2 regions of the Limnochorda sp. genome follow, and region 1 is predicted to be linked to the other one. Evidence: riboswitches for the same ligand, from Rfam matches in the RefSeq annotation. Region 1 holds a riboswitch; the other holds the start of a gene.
The links. Region 1 has a riboswitch for cyclic di-AMP ahead of FWJ67_RS04765 (NAD/NADP octopine/nopaline dehydrogenase family protein). Riboswitches for the same ligand answer to the same signal wherever they lie in the genome.

Region 1 (6,901 bases):
GGGACGGGTTTTGCGGGATTTCAATCCCAACGGGGGCGTCCCGGCGGCCGGGTCACCGTTCAGGACGCCCTGAGGGCGGCGGTCCAGCGGGCGACGGGCGAATCGCCCAGGCTCTTGGCGGCCGGCCGGACCGATGCCGGTGTCCATGCCCTGGGCCAGGTGGTCGCTTTTGACACGACCAGCTCCATTCCCGGCGACCGGTTCGCCCCGGCGTTGAACCGCCACCTGCCGGACGGGGTGGTGGTCCGCCGGTCCTGGGAGGCGGAGGCCTCCTTCCACCCCCAGTACGGGGCGGTCTCCAAAGAGTACCGGTACCTGCTCCTAACCCGGAAAGAGCCGACCGCCCTGGCCCGGCACCGGGCCTGGTGGGTGCCCCGCGAGTTGGATCTGGAGGCGATGCGGGAGGCGGCGGCGGGGCTCACCGGACGGCATGATTTCGCCGCCTTTGCCAGCACCGGCTCTTCGGCCCGCTCCACCGTCCGGACCGTGTACCGTTTGGATCTTCTTCCCCAGCCCCCGTGGCTGGTCGTTGCGGTGGAAGGGGACGGCTTCCTGTACCGGATGGTCCGCCGCCTGGTGGCTGGGCTGGTCGAGGTGGGGCGGGGCCGGATGGCCCCGGCAGACCTGACCCGGCGCCTGAAAGAACCCCACCTGAAGCCTCCGGTGGGAACCGCGCCCCCGTGGGGCTTGTACCTGGTCCGGGTCCGCTACCCGCCCGAGCAACCGGGCGGGGTCGAAGGGCCTGGGGACCCGATCGGCGAGCTGATTGACCCGCTTGCCTCGATGTGGTAGCATCATACCGCCCCATTTGGAGGGCGGGTGCCGTAGGTGAGGAGGAGCTCGACCATGCAGGGCGTGACCCAGCGGACGGTGGTTCCCAAGAAGGACGAGATTGAGCGGAAGTGGTACGTGGTCGACGCGCGCGGGCAAGTCTTGGGCCGCCTGGCCAGCCGCATCGCCGCCATCCTTCGGGGGAAGCACAAGCCCTATTACACCCCCCACCTGGACACGGGGGATTACGTGATTGTGATCAACGCTGCGGACGTGGTGCTGACCGGCAAGAAGTGGGACAAGAAGAAGTACTTTTGGCACACCGGGTACCCCGGCGGCCTGAAGCAGCTGACCGCTCGCCAGATGCGGGAGCGGCATCCTGAGGCGCCCATCCGGCGGGCCGTGTGGGGGATGCTGCCCCACAACCGCCTGGGCCGCCAGATGATCAAGAAGCTGAAGGTCTACCCCGGGCCGGACCATCCGCACCAGGCTCAGAACCCCGAGCCGCTGCAGCTTTCCTAAAGGAGTGGGGTTGGTATGGCAGTCGAAGTGAGCGAGCGCACGTACGCCACCGGGCGGCGCAAGACCGCGGTGGCCAAGGTCTGGCTCATGCCGGGCACGGGCGAGATCCGGGTCAACGGGCAGACCGTCAGCCAGTACTTCGGGCGGGTGACCCTGGAGCGGGAGATCCTCCGTCCCTTCCAGGTGACCGAGACCGAGGGGAAGTTTGATGTCCAGGCCCGGCTCCTCGGCGGGGGCGTGGCCGCCCAGGCCATCGCCCTGAGGCACGGCATCGCCCGGGCGCTGAGCAGCCTGAACCCCGAGTTCCACACGCCGTTGAAGCGGGCGGGCTTGCTCACCCGGGACCCGCGCATGAAGGAGCGGCGCAAGTACGGCCTCAAGAAGGCCCGGAAGGCGCCCCAGTTCTCCAAGCGCTGAACCTGGGCCCTGCTGGCTTGCTCTCATCCTTTGGCCGTCCGTTTTCGTGGCCGTCCGTCGCCGCGGCGGTCCGGTGGCGCGCTGGTGGATCCGCGGGCTGTTCCTCAGGGTGTCTCGGGGGAAGCCTCCGCCTCCGGCCCCTCCTCCGGGAGAAGGAGGCGGCGCAGGAGGTCGGAAAGGCTCCCGGGGCGCCGGGGCAGCCCGTCATCGCGCTCGGACGCCGCCCCAGGGGCCTGGGGGCGGGGGGCCTGGGGAAGGAGAAGGGGGAAGAGGGAGCCGGAGCGGGGCCGGCCAGGCTCCGCGGCGACGGTCACCTCGCCCCGTTCGAAGGCCGCGCGGCTGGCCGGCAGCCCCTCCCCTTGGGGCGCGCCCCAGGTGCAGGGCGCGTACCGGCTGGGCACCTGGCCCCGGAGGAGGGCGTGAGGTTGGGCCCGGGGGCAGCGCTCGCTCGCCCGCAGGCCGGTGAAGGGATCGATGAGCACGTCGGGGACCACCCCCGGGGGCGGGGTGAAGGCCTGGACCGGCCGGTGGGCCAAAGCCCGGGTGATGAACCGGCCCCACAAGGGGGCGGCCAGGGTTCCCCCGCCGCCGGCGATGGGCGAGCCGTCGTCGTTGCCCAGGTAGACGGCCGCCACCAGCTCCGGCGTGTACCCCACAAACCAGGCATTGACCAGATCGTCGCTGGTCCCCGTCTTCCCCGCGGCCGGCCGACCGGGCCACGCCGCGGTCCCCGTGCCCGTCTCCACCACGCCCCGGAGCATGTCGGTGATCAGGTAGGCGATCTGTGGGCTGAGGACCAGGCGGGGGTCCGGCTCCTCCTCGATCCAGACCCGGCCTTGAGCATCTTGGACTCGGATGATGCCGTGGGGTTCCACCCGGTAGCCGCCGTTGGCGAAGACCGCATAGGCGGCGGCCAGCTCCAGCGGCGTGACGCCCTCGGCCAAGGCGCCCAGCACCAGGCCCAGGTGGCGGTCGGCGTCGCCGATCCGGGAGAGACCGAGCCGCCGGGCCATCTCGATCCCCGCCTCCACCCCGATCTGACTCAAAAGCCACACGGAGCCGTTGTTGAGCGAATCGACCAGGGCCTGGCGAAGGGTGACCGGGCCCCAGTACTCATCCTTGTAGTTCTCCGGGGCGTACTCGCCGAACCGGTGGGGCCGGTCGTCCACCAGCCAGTTGGGCTGCCAGCCCTGTTCCAGGGCGGCGGCGTAGATGATCGGCTTCAGCGCGGACCCGGGCTGGCGGACGGCCAGGGTCGCCCGGTTCCACTGGCTCTCCCGGTAGCTGCGGCCGCCCACCAGGCCCAGGACTCCTCCTGTCTGGGGGTCCAGGGCCACGATGGCGCCCTGGTGCTCGCCCAGGATCCCCTCCATGGCCGCTTGCACCTGGGGATCGATGGTGGTCTGGACCACCAGCCCGCCGTACCGGACCAGGTTGGAGCCCAGCCGCCGGACGAGTTCAGACCGGATCCAGTCGGTAACGTACCGCTCGCCCCCGGAGGGCCGTTGGGCCAACTGGAGGGGGGCTTCCCGGGCGGCGGCCGCCTCCTCCCGGGTGACGTAGCCGTCCTCCACCATGCGGTCCAACACGTAGGCCTGCCGGGCTAAGGCACCGTCCAGGTTGCGGAAGGGTGAGTACAGGTAAGGCCCCTGGAGGATACCGGCCAAGAGCGCGCTCTGGCCCAGGTGAAGCTGTTCGGGCGGGCGCCCGAAGTAGGTCCGGCTGGCCGCGTCGACGCCCACCGCCCCCTCGCCGAACTCGTACCGGTTGAGGTACATCTCCAGGATCTCCTCTTTGGAGAAGCGCTGCTCCAGGAAGAGGGCCAGGACCATCTCCTGGACCTTTCGGCTGAGGGTCTGCTCGGTGGTGAGGAAGAGGGTGCGGGCCAGCTGCTGGGTGATGGTGCTGGCCCCCTGGACGATGGACCCGGCCCGCAGGTTGGCCCAGATGGCCCGCCCGATGGCGATCAGGTCCACCCCGCGGTGCTGGTAGAAGCGCTTGTCCTCCGCGGCCACCACCGCCTGCTGGAGGTGTAGGGGCACCTCATCCAACGAGACCCGTCGGACGGCGCCCCAGCCAGCGTACGCAAAAAACTGCCCCTCCCGGTCCAGAAGGACGGCCGCCTGGGGCGGCGCGTCCGGGTCCAAGCCAGCCACCAGACGGTAGCTGTTGACCACCACCAGCACCAGGACCAGAAGGAGCAGGATCAAAACCCCGAGTCCGATGCGTCGGAACCAACGGATCATGGCAGTGGCGGGCCTCGAACGGCCTCGCCCCTACCTTGCGACAGGGAACGGGAGCCTATACGAAGCTCACGTGTTCCGGCGCCCTTGGGTCAGCCTTCCATCCCCGCCCGGTGGGCCTGAGGGGCGAAGCCCAGCTCCACCGTGCGCCGGATGGCTGCCGGGCCCAGACCCGCCAAGCCCAGACTCTCCACCGTACGGCCGGTGGCGCTGTACTCCACCCGGTGGAGGCACTCAGCCATCCGGACCAGGGACTCCATGACGGCCATGGGCAGGCCCAGGGCCTTCCCCAGGGAGACCATGGGGACCAGCCCCGTGGGCACATCCTCCGTCAGGTAGCGGTGCCGGTCGGTTTGGGGGGCCTTCAGGCCCCGGTAGGACCGGTTGGCCTGAATGGACTCGTAGAGGTTCCGGCCGTCGACACCGTACGCCTTCCGCAGCCACTGGCGGGCCGACAGGACCTCCACCCCCAACCGGGCGGCCAGGTCGGTCCGCTCCCGGTCGGCCTCTTCCATCACCGCCGCCACCCCGGGGGTGATCCCTTCATGGTAGTGGTCGAAGGGGAGGCCTGCCTGAACCCGGCCCAAGTTGAGCAGGAGGGGCGCGGGGTGGAAGATGGCGCCGATATTCTGCAGGCTCGTCTCCAACACGTTCCGGGCGGGCACGAAGGCCGGGTGGATCTTCTGCAGCAGCTCGACGACCCGCCGCGTCTGGTGGGCCGGCACCGCCGCCACCCGGACCCGCTGCTTGATCTGGTAGATCCGCGCGGTCCCCGGCGCCTCGACACGACTGGCCATGAGGAAGGTCTCCGCCTCCGCCACCACGTTGGGAAGGCCGGCAGCCGCCAGAATCCGGGCCACCTCCAGGGCCCCGCCCGTCCGGCCGGGGTGGAGGAGGACCACCTGCTCGGGCGAGAGGTGAGGAACCATCCGGTAGGCCAGGGGCCGGTGGGCCGTGGCCGGTGTCACCACCATCACCAGGTCGGCCCCGTCCAGGGCCTCATCGATGTGGGTGGTCACCTGCAGCCGCACGTGGCCCGAGACCACACCCTCGAGGGTCAGCCCAGAGCGGAGGGGCATCAGAGCCTCGGCCGAGCGGTTGAAGAGCCGGACCTGGTGCCCTTGCCAAGCCATCCAACCGGCCATCGCCTGACCGCCATGGCCGGCGCCCAGCACGGCGACGCGCAGAAAGTCCCGGTGAGGCATGCCACAACCTCCTCACATCACAGGATGGGCCCCGGTTGACCACGCAGGGAGTTGGCTGAGAGACCTCCGTGCAGGTGCCGCCACGCGGCAGGTGACGACCAACCAGCCGCACTCCCTTGCAACGCTTGCGGGGTTAGCTGACGGGTTCGGGCGGCAAGAGTTCGCCCTTCCCCGGCCCAGGCCGGAGATTCACCCCGAAGAGGTTGGGTCCCCCGCTCGCACCCGTGGGGCGCGATTCAGCGATTCAGCTGGTCTCGAGGCGGGTTATGCACACCCAATTATACGGAAACCCCTCCAGGAGATGCAACCCGGCCTCACTCCCCGGGCCAAGATCGGTCCCGGCGCGGGTGCGCCCGGCGGGTTTCAGGCTGCAGGCCCCCGGCCGCCCGGCGCGGAACCAGAGGACAGAAGACGGCGAAAGGGCTGGCACCCCGGCGGCGCCGGGGAAGGGAGAGGAGTGCGTGCATGCTCGACCCGCGGGTTGTGGATGAGCTTCGGGCCATCGTCGGCCCCGCCTGGGTCTTGGACAGCGAGGCGGACCGGGCGGCCTACGCCTACGACGGGGCCCCTGGGTACCGGTCCCTGCCCGATGCGGTGGTCTTCCCTGGGGCGACGGAGCAGGTCCAGGCGGTGGTCCGGCTGGCCGCCCGGGAGGGGATCCCCCTCCTCCCCCGGGGCCAGGCGACCAACCTCTCGGGCGGGACGGTCCCTGTGGAGGGCGGCATCGTCTTGGTCATGACCCGGATGAACCGGATCCTGGAGCTGGACCGGGAGAACCTGACGGTGACGGTGGAGCCAGGGGTGATCACGGCCCAGCTCCAACGGCAGGTGGAGGCGGAGGGTCTCTTTTACCCGCCCGATCCGGGGAGTGTGGCCGTCTCCACCATCGGCGGGAACGTGGCGGAGAACGCCGGGGGCCTGCGGGGGTTGAAGTACGGTGTCACCGGCGATTACGTCATGGGCTTGGAGGCGGTGCTGGCCAACGGTGAGCGGATCACCACCGGGGGCAAGAACGTCAAGGATGTGGCCGGCTACGACCTGACCCGGCTCCTGGTTGGCTCGGAGGGGACCTTGGCCATCATCACCCGGATCATCCTCCGGCTGATTCCCCTGCCGCCGGCCCGCCAGGTGGCCCTGGCTGTCTACACCCGCCTGGAGGAGGCGGCTCGGAGCGTGGAGCGGATCATCGCCGCCCGCATGCTCCCCGCCACCCTAGAGTTCCTCGATCAGGGCACCATCCAGGCGGTGGAGGCCTTCGCCCGGGTGGGTCTTCCCACTGACGCGCAGGCCGTCCTCCTCATCGGCCAGGACGGTCCGGAAGAGCAGGTGGCCAACGACATCGCCGCGGCGGCGGCCATCTGCCGGGAGGCGGGGGCGGTCCGGGTGGAGGTGGGCGCCAGCCCTGAGGAGGGCGACCGCCTGATGGCGGCCCGCAGGGCAGCCCTTTCCGCCCTGGCTCGGATCCGCCCCACCACCATCCTGGAGGACGCCACCGTGCCCCGGGCCCGCCTGGTGGAGATGCTCCAGGCCATCCAGGAGGCGGCGGCCCGGCACCGGGTGACCATCTGCACCTTCGGCCACGCGGGCGACGGCAACCTCCACCCCACCTGCCTCACCGACGAGCGGGACCGGGAGGAGATGGCCCGGGTGGAGGCTGCCTTCGAGGACATTTTCCGGGCGGCCATCCAACTGGGCGGGACCATCACCGGTGAGCACGGGGTGGGCCTGGCCAAGCAGAACTAC
Region 2 (6,901 bases), on a different contig from region 1:
CACCGGGTGGCGCCGTAGGCGAGGGCTGCCTCCTGCACCTCCGGCGAGACCTGGCGGATGCCCAAGTTGGTCAGCCTGATGACGGGCGGCGTGGAGTAGATCAGGGTGGCCAGCACCGCCGGCACCTTCCCCAGGCCGAAGAGCATCATGGCCGGGATCAGGTAGACGAAGCTGGGCATGGTCTGCATGGCATCCAGGACAGGCTGGAGGGCTGCATTGGCCCAGCGGGATTCGGCCATGAGCACCCCCACGGGGATGCCGAGCAGGAGGGCCAAGACCACCGAGGCGATGACCACCGCCAGGGTCTCCACCGCCAGGGGCCAGAGGCCAAAGGCGACCACCATCACCAGCAGGGACCCCAGGATAAGGGAGAGGCCGGGCCGCCGGGTGAGCGAGTAGGCAGCGAGTATGGTGATGGCCACCGCTGCCCACCAGGGGAGCCACTCGAGCCCCGCCTGGATGCGCAGGAGCAGGGCGAGGATCCCGGCCGAGATCCCGTCGAAGAGCGCCCCGTAGCTCAGGAGCAGCCAATCAACGAAGGCATCGATCCAGCCGGCCACATGGAACTCAGGCATCAGGAGACCACCTTCTCCCGCTGGGTCTGCTTCTTCCGGCCGGGCAGGTCCTGGGCGTGGACGAAACGGGCCACGTACTCGTTGGCCGGGTGGGCCAGGATTTCGTCGGGGGTGCCCACTTGGACGAAGGAGCCGGAGCGCATCACCGCCATCCGGTCGCCCAGGCGGACCGCCTCCCGGAGGTCGTGGGTGACGAAGAGGATGGTCTTCCGCATCTCCGCCTGGAGCCGGAGGAGCTCGTTCTGCATGTCCGTTCGGATCAGGGGGTCCAGACCGCTGAAGGGTTCATCCATGAGGAGGATGTCGGCGTCGGTAGCCAGGGCCCGGGCGATGCCCACCCGCTGCTGCATGCCCCCGCTCAGGGCGCTGGGAAGCTTCTCCTCCCAGCCCTTCAAGCCCACCCGGGCCAGGACCTCCAGGGCCTTGGCCCGCCGCTCGGCCGGGGGCACCCCCCGGAGCTTTAGGCCGAAGGCGACGTTCTCCAGCACCGTCTTGTGGGGGAGAAGGCCGTAGTGTTGGAAGATCATGGCCACCTTGGTCCGGCGGAAGTGGGTCAAGCCGGGGCCGTCCAAGGCCGTCACGTCCACCCCGCCCACCTCCACCCGGCCCCAGGTGGGCTCAATGAGGCGGAGGAGGGAGCGGATGAGGGTCGACTTGCCGCTTCCCGACAGACCCATCACCACGAAGATCTCCCCCGGCGCCACGGTGAAGGAGAGGTCTCGCACGGCCGCCACCGCGCCCGCCTTCAGGGCCTCAGGGAAGGTTTCGGGACGGTCGCACGTGCGGAGGATCCGTTCCGGGCCGAAGAGCTTCCAGAGATGGCTCACCCGTATGGCTGGCGTCGTCATGCGCCATGCGCCTCCAAAGCCGCCTCAACCCGCCGGGCCGTCTCCTCGTCCACCCAGGCCCGCCAGACCTCGGGGTACTCCCGGAGGAACCAGACGGCTGTCGCTTCCATGGAGCCCTGGGTCTCGTTCAGGAAGGCCAGGGCCCGGTTGGTGTGCTCCAGCTCCGTCTCGTAGCGGGAGAGGAAGGCGTACACCTCCGGGTCCTTCTCAGGCAGGTCGGCGTTGACCAGGATGAGCACCTTGGAGAAGGGGTAGGCGCAACCGTAGTCCGTCGCCCAGCACTCGTCGGTGTAGGGAGGCTCTTCCAGGAGGGTCATGTCGTACTGGCCGATAACCCACGTGGGCTCCCAGTAGTAGCCGAACCAGGGCTGGCCCCGCCGGTAGGCGGCGGCGATGGTGGCGTTGAGGGCCGCCTGGGACCCGGGGGAGAAGGCGGTGAAGACCTCGTCCAGGCCGTAAGCCTTCAGCTTGGCCCGGTTGATGTCGCTGCAGACCCAACCAGGGGGACAGTTGTAGAACCGACCCTTGCTAGGGTTCTCCGGGTCACGGAAGAGCTCCCAGTACTTGGCCAGGTCGGTGACGGAGCGGACGTCGGGCATCATGGGCTCGATGCCCCGCTCCGGGTCGCCTTCGACCATGTAGGTGGGCACGTACCAACCCTGGGGCGCATCGGGGAAGTTGGAGCCCAGGTTGAGGACCCGGCCGCTCTCCAGGGCCTGCTCCACCGCCTCCCGGATGTTGTCGATCCAGACCTCCATGTAGGCGTCGATGTCGCCTCGCACCAGCCCGTGCAAGAGGGGCAAGGTGTCGCCAAAGATGTAGTCGACGGGACGGCCGTAGCCGTGCTCCACGATGAAGCCGGCCACCCGGTTGTGGAACTGGATGCTTTCCCAACTGGCATCGGCAAAGACAATGGGTTCCTGGCCTGCGGCCAGGGCAGACGCCGGCCAGGCCGCGGCGATGAGGAGCGCGGCCAAACCAGTGGTCAGAAGCGTGCGCATCAGGATCCCCCTCCGTGATCTTGGGGCACGGACAGATCAGCCATCCGCCCCCTCACGGCGCCGTGGGATCATGCTGGCAGCGTCAGGTCGGGAAAAAACAACCCGAGGTGCGGAGGGCCTCGGGAGACGGCACGCGGATCGTGTGCCTGGATGGGAAACCCAAGACTCTCCACTGCTGCCTACGGGGTTAGCTGACGGGCTCGGGTGTGGACTGCCCTACCTCCTTCCGGAGGATTCGCCCCAGAAAGGTGGTTCCCCCGCTTCTCCCCTTGGGGAGAATTCGGCGCCTGACACGTCTGGCCCGACGCATCGGGCCCGTGCTTGACTGGGAGTATACCACATCCTTCCCAGCCCTCCAAGGTTCGCCTCCGGGGATGAGGCCGTGGGAGGCCAGGGTCGCGCCGGAGAGGGGGGCTGGCCCCGCCCATTCGTAGTTCAGCCCGAGCATCCACGCGAAAACGGCCGCAAACGTGACCTGAGGCGGGTGTGGGTTTGTTCGGTTGGGACATAGGGTGCCCACGGAAAGGAGCGATGCGATTGTCGAGGCCGCTTTCCAGACTGGCCTTCTGGCTGGTCGTGATCGGGTGGATCCTGATCATCGGCGGGGTGGCGGAAGGCATCGACCTCCTGGTCAGTCCTCCCCCCGGTGGTCTGGGTGCTCTCCTTCTGGCACTGCTAGAAGGTCCCTTCACCCACATCGGTCTCGGATTGGCGCTCTTGGCGCTATCCGAACTCCTCCGCGAACGAAGAACCTAGCCCAGGTGTAGGCCGAGAGGCGTGGAAGGTGCCCGCCCTGGCGTCACGGCCAGGGCGGGCGGGAAGATTGGGTCCTCGACGGATCGACCGGGCCCTAGGCCCGGGCGATCCGCTGCGCCCGTTGCCGCACCTCGTGTAGGACCCGCTCCTCATCCACCGTCTTCAGCTCGCCCCGCTCCATGAGGAGCTCGCCCGCCACCACCACCGTCTTCACGTCGGCCCCCTTGCCGCTGTAGATCAGGTTGGCCGCGGGGTCAAAGAGGGGTGTCCAGTGGGGCCCCGAGGTGTCCACCAGGATGAGGTCCGCCTGGTAGCCGGGGGCGATCCGGCCCACGTCCGCGAAGCCCAGAGCCTCCGCCCCGTAGACCGTCATCATCTCCAAGCAGGTGGCAGCAGGAAGGGCTTGCGGCGCTTCCTCCATCTTGGCCAGAAAGGCGGCCAGCCGGGTCTCCTCCAGCATGTCCAGGTCGTTGTTGCTGGCGGTGCCGTCGGTTCCGATGGCCACCAGGACTCCTGCCTGCAGCATCTTCTGGACCGGCGCCCGGCCGCTGCCCAATTTCATGTTGCTGGTGGGGTTGTGGGCCACTTTCACCCGGTGCTCCCGCAGGAGCTCCACGTCCCCGTCGGTCACGTGAACGCAGTGGGCGGCCAGGGTGGGCACCTGGAAGACGCCGGCCCGCTCCGCCACCTGGATGGGGGTGAGGCCGTGCTGGGCCAGGCTCTCTTCCACTTCCTTGCGTGTCTCCGAGAGGTGGATGTGGATGGCCAGCCCCAACTCCCCGGCCAGCTCCGCGGCCCGGCTCAGGCCCTGGGAGGCGGTGTAGGGGGCGTGGGGCCCCACCATGATGCGGATCCGCCCGCCCGCTTCGCCGTGCCAGGTGGCGGCCAGTTCTCGGACCGTCTGGAGCCGGGCTTCGAACGCCTCTCCGTCCACCAGTCCCGGGGCCAGGGCGGCCCGGATGCCACTCTCCGCCACGGCCCGAGCCGTCTGATCCTCAAAGAAGTACATGTCGGCGAAGGCGGTGGTGCCGCCCCGGATCATCTCAATGATGGCCAAGAGACTGCCCCAGTAAATGTCCTCCGGCGTCATCCGGGCCTCCGCCGGCCAGATGGCCTCGGTGAGCCAGGGGTGGAGGGCCATGTCGTCCGCGTAGCTCCGGAGCAAGGTCATGGCCGCGTGGGTGTGGGCGTTGACGAAGCCCGGCAGGACCAGGTGGCCGGTGGCATCGATCACCTCCGCCTCCCGGGCCCCGGTCTCCTGGCTGGGTGTTGGCTGATCGGGCTGGGACGGCCGCACGTCGGTGATGCGGCTCCCCTCGACAACGATTTCCAAGCCTTCGCGAAAGCCTTCAGCGGCGCCGAGCCAGACCCGCCCGCCGCGAATCACCTTCATCTCACTGCCAGCTCCTTAGGTAGGCTTCTTGCTCGGGGGTGAGGCTGTCCAGGTGGATCCCGCCCGCCTCCAGCTTGAGCCGGGCCACCTGCTCGTCGATTTCCCGGGGAACGGGGTGGAAGCCGGGCCCCAGGCTCTCGTAATGGGTGTTGACGTACTCCATGGCCAACGCCTGGAGGGCGAAGGAGAGGTCCATGATCTCCACCGGGTGCCCGTCGCCGCAGACCAGGTTGACCAGCCGCCCCTCGGCCAGCAGGTAGAGGCGCCGGCCGTCGACCAGCTGGTACTCTTCGATGCCGGGGCGGACCAGGCGCTTCCCCGTGCTCAGGGCGGCCAGGTCCGGCTTGGAGATCTCCACATCGAAGTGGCCCGCGTTGGCCAGGATGGCCCCGTCCCGCATCACCTCCAGGTGGGGGCGGGCGATGGCTCCCTTGCAGCCCGTGGCGGTGACGAAGAACTGGCCCAGAGGCGCCGCCTCCCGCAGGCTCATCACCTCGAAGCCGTCCATCTGGGCTTCGATGGCCTTGATGGGGTCCACTTCCGTGACGATCACCCGGGCTCCCAGCCCCTTGGCCCGCAGGGCGATCCCCTTGCCGCACCATCCGTACCCCACGACCACCACCGTGGCCCCGGCGATCACCCGGTTGGTGGTGCGCATGATGGCGTCCCAGGTGGACTGGCCCGTCCCGTAGCGGTTGTCAAAGAGGTACTTGCAGTACGCGTCGTTGACGCCCAGCATGGGGAAGGCGAGCACCCCGTCCCGGGCCATGGCCTTCAGGCGAAGCACCCCCGTGGTGGTCTCCTCACAGCCGCCCCGCACCCGGCGGGCCAGGTGCTTGGCGTCGGTGTGGAGGAGGTGGACCAGGTCGCCCCCGTCATCGATGACTAGGTGGGGCTCCGTCTGGAGCACCTGCATGATGAAGTGGCGGTACTCCTCGGGGGTGCAGCCTCGCTTGGCGAAGACGGCCACCCCCGACGCGGCCAGGGCAGCGGCCACATCGTCCTGGGTGGAAAGGGGGTTGGAGCCGGCGATGGCCACCTGGGCCCCGGCGGCGGCCAGCACCTGGGCCAGGTACGCCGTCTTCGCTTCCAGGTGGAGGCAGATGCCCACCTGGAGCCCAGCCAGGGGTTTCTCGTTCTCGAATCGGGCCCGCACCGCGTTGAGGACGGGCATGTGTTGCCGCGCCCAGTCGATCTTCAGCTTCCCTTGCTCGACCAGGTCTCGGTTCACCGGGGGCCTCCTCCTTTGGGATCTTCTCTGAGCCAGTCTGTTCCCTGGGGATGCTTTACACGTTCGTTGGGCAGAAGGTTGGGAAATCCTGCCACGGCACGGCGGGGGCGAGAAGCCAGCAGGGAGGGGGTCAACGGAACGGAGGCGGGTGGAGCAAGTCCAATGACAACGGCTTACTCGGGCTCAGCGGCCAGGATGATCAAGCGAGGGGTTTCGAGGCTGAACGGGCGCCTGTCGTCATCGCCGTAAGCCTTCAGGACGCGGAGCCCTACTCGCTCCAGCATCGCCTTGATCTCGACGAACGTGTAGCCACGGACCGACATGTTCACCTCCCGCCGATGACCGCTCTCACTGTCGCCCGCCTGATGGCGGATATCGTCATCGTCGCTCCGGTTCAATCGGGAAGTGTTTACGGGGCGTGCACGTGGGCGCACTGGCAGCTGCTTGCGTAGCGCAGGCGCGCGACAGTCTCCATGGCCAACTCCCGCACCCGCTGAGTGTTGGCGGCCATGATCTCCACCACTTCCTCTTGCGTGAGCGGCGTCTTGCTCAGGCCGGCTCCCAAGTTCGTCACCATGGCCATGGTGGCGTAGCAGAGGCCCAGCTCCCGAGCCAGGACCACCTCAGGCACCGCGGTCATGCCCACCACGTCGCCGCCCAGCAGGGCGAAGGCCCGGATCTCGGCCGGCGTCTCGAAGCGGGGTCCTTCGGTGCAGACGTACGTGCCCCGGGGGTGGATCGCGAACCCCAACTTCCGGCCCACCTCGATCAGTGTGGCCCGGAGCTGGGGGCAGTAGGGCTCAGTCATGTCGGTGTGGACCACGCCTTCATCGCCGCCTTCGAAGAACGTGCACGCTCGCGACTTGGTGAAGTCGAGGACCTGGTCCACGATGACGAAGTGGCCGGGCTCCAGCTCCCGGCGGAGGGAGCCCACGGCCGCCGTGGCCAGGATGCGCCGCACGCCCAGGGCCTTCAGGCCCCAGATGTTGGCCCGGTAGTTGATTCGGTGGGGTGGGATGGAGTGGCCCTTGCCATGGCGGGGAAGGAAGGCGATCTCGACGCCCCGGTAGGTGCCCACCTGGACCGTGATGGTCCCG

Region 2: it holds a riboswitch for cyclic di-AMP, as region 1 does, so the genes downstream of both, FWJ67_RS09200 (ABC transporter substrate-binding protein) here and FWJ67_RS04765 (NAD/NADP octopine/nopaline dehydrogenase family protein) in region 1, are expected to answer to the same signal.

What each region holds. Positions count from the first base shown of each region.
Region 1 covers NZ_VSCV01000008.1:26,790-33,690, reverse strand. The annotation lists gene truA (tRNA pseudouridine(38-40) synthase TruA) at 1-792, shown strand, start outside; gene rplM (50S ribosomal protein L13) at 847-1,293, shown strand; gene rpsI (30S ribosomal protein S9) at 1,309-1,710, shown strand; gene FWJ67_RS04770 (transglycosylase domain-containing protein) at 1,815-3,956, opposite strand; gene FWJ67_RS04765 (NAD/NADP octopine/nopaline dehydrogenase family protein) at 4,046-5,158, opposite strand; cyclic di-AMP (ydaO/yuaA leader) riboswitch at 5,265-5,410, opposite strand; gene FWJ67_RS04760 (FAD-binding oxidoreductase) at 5,624-6,901, shown strand, end outside.
Region 2 covers NZ_VSCV01000028.1:11,154-18,054, reverse strand. The annotation lists gene FWJ67_RS09210 (ABC transporter permease) at 1-578, opposite strand, end outside; gene FWJ67_RS09205 (quaternary amine ABC transporter ATP-binding protein) at 575-1,423, opposite strand; gene FWJ67_RS09200 (ABC transporter substrate-binding protein) at 1,420-2,424, opposite strand; cyclic di-AMP (ydaO/yuaA leader) riboswitch at 2,585-2,720, opposite strand; gene FWJ67_RS09195 (amidohydrolase) at 3,275-4,573, opposite strand; gene FWJ67_RS09190 (adenosylhomocysteinase) at 4,575-5,804, opposite strand; gene FWJ67_RS09185 (hypothetical protein) at 5,978-6,127, opposite strand; gene mtnP (S-methyl-5'-thioadenosine phosphorylase) at 6,214-6,901, opposite strand, start outside.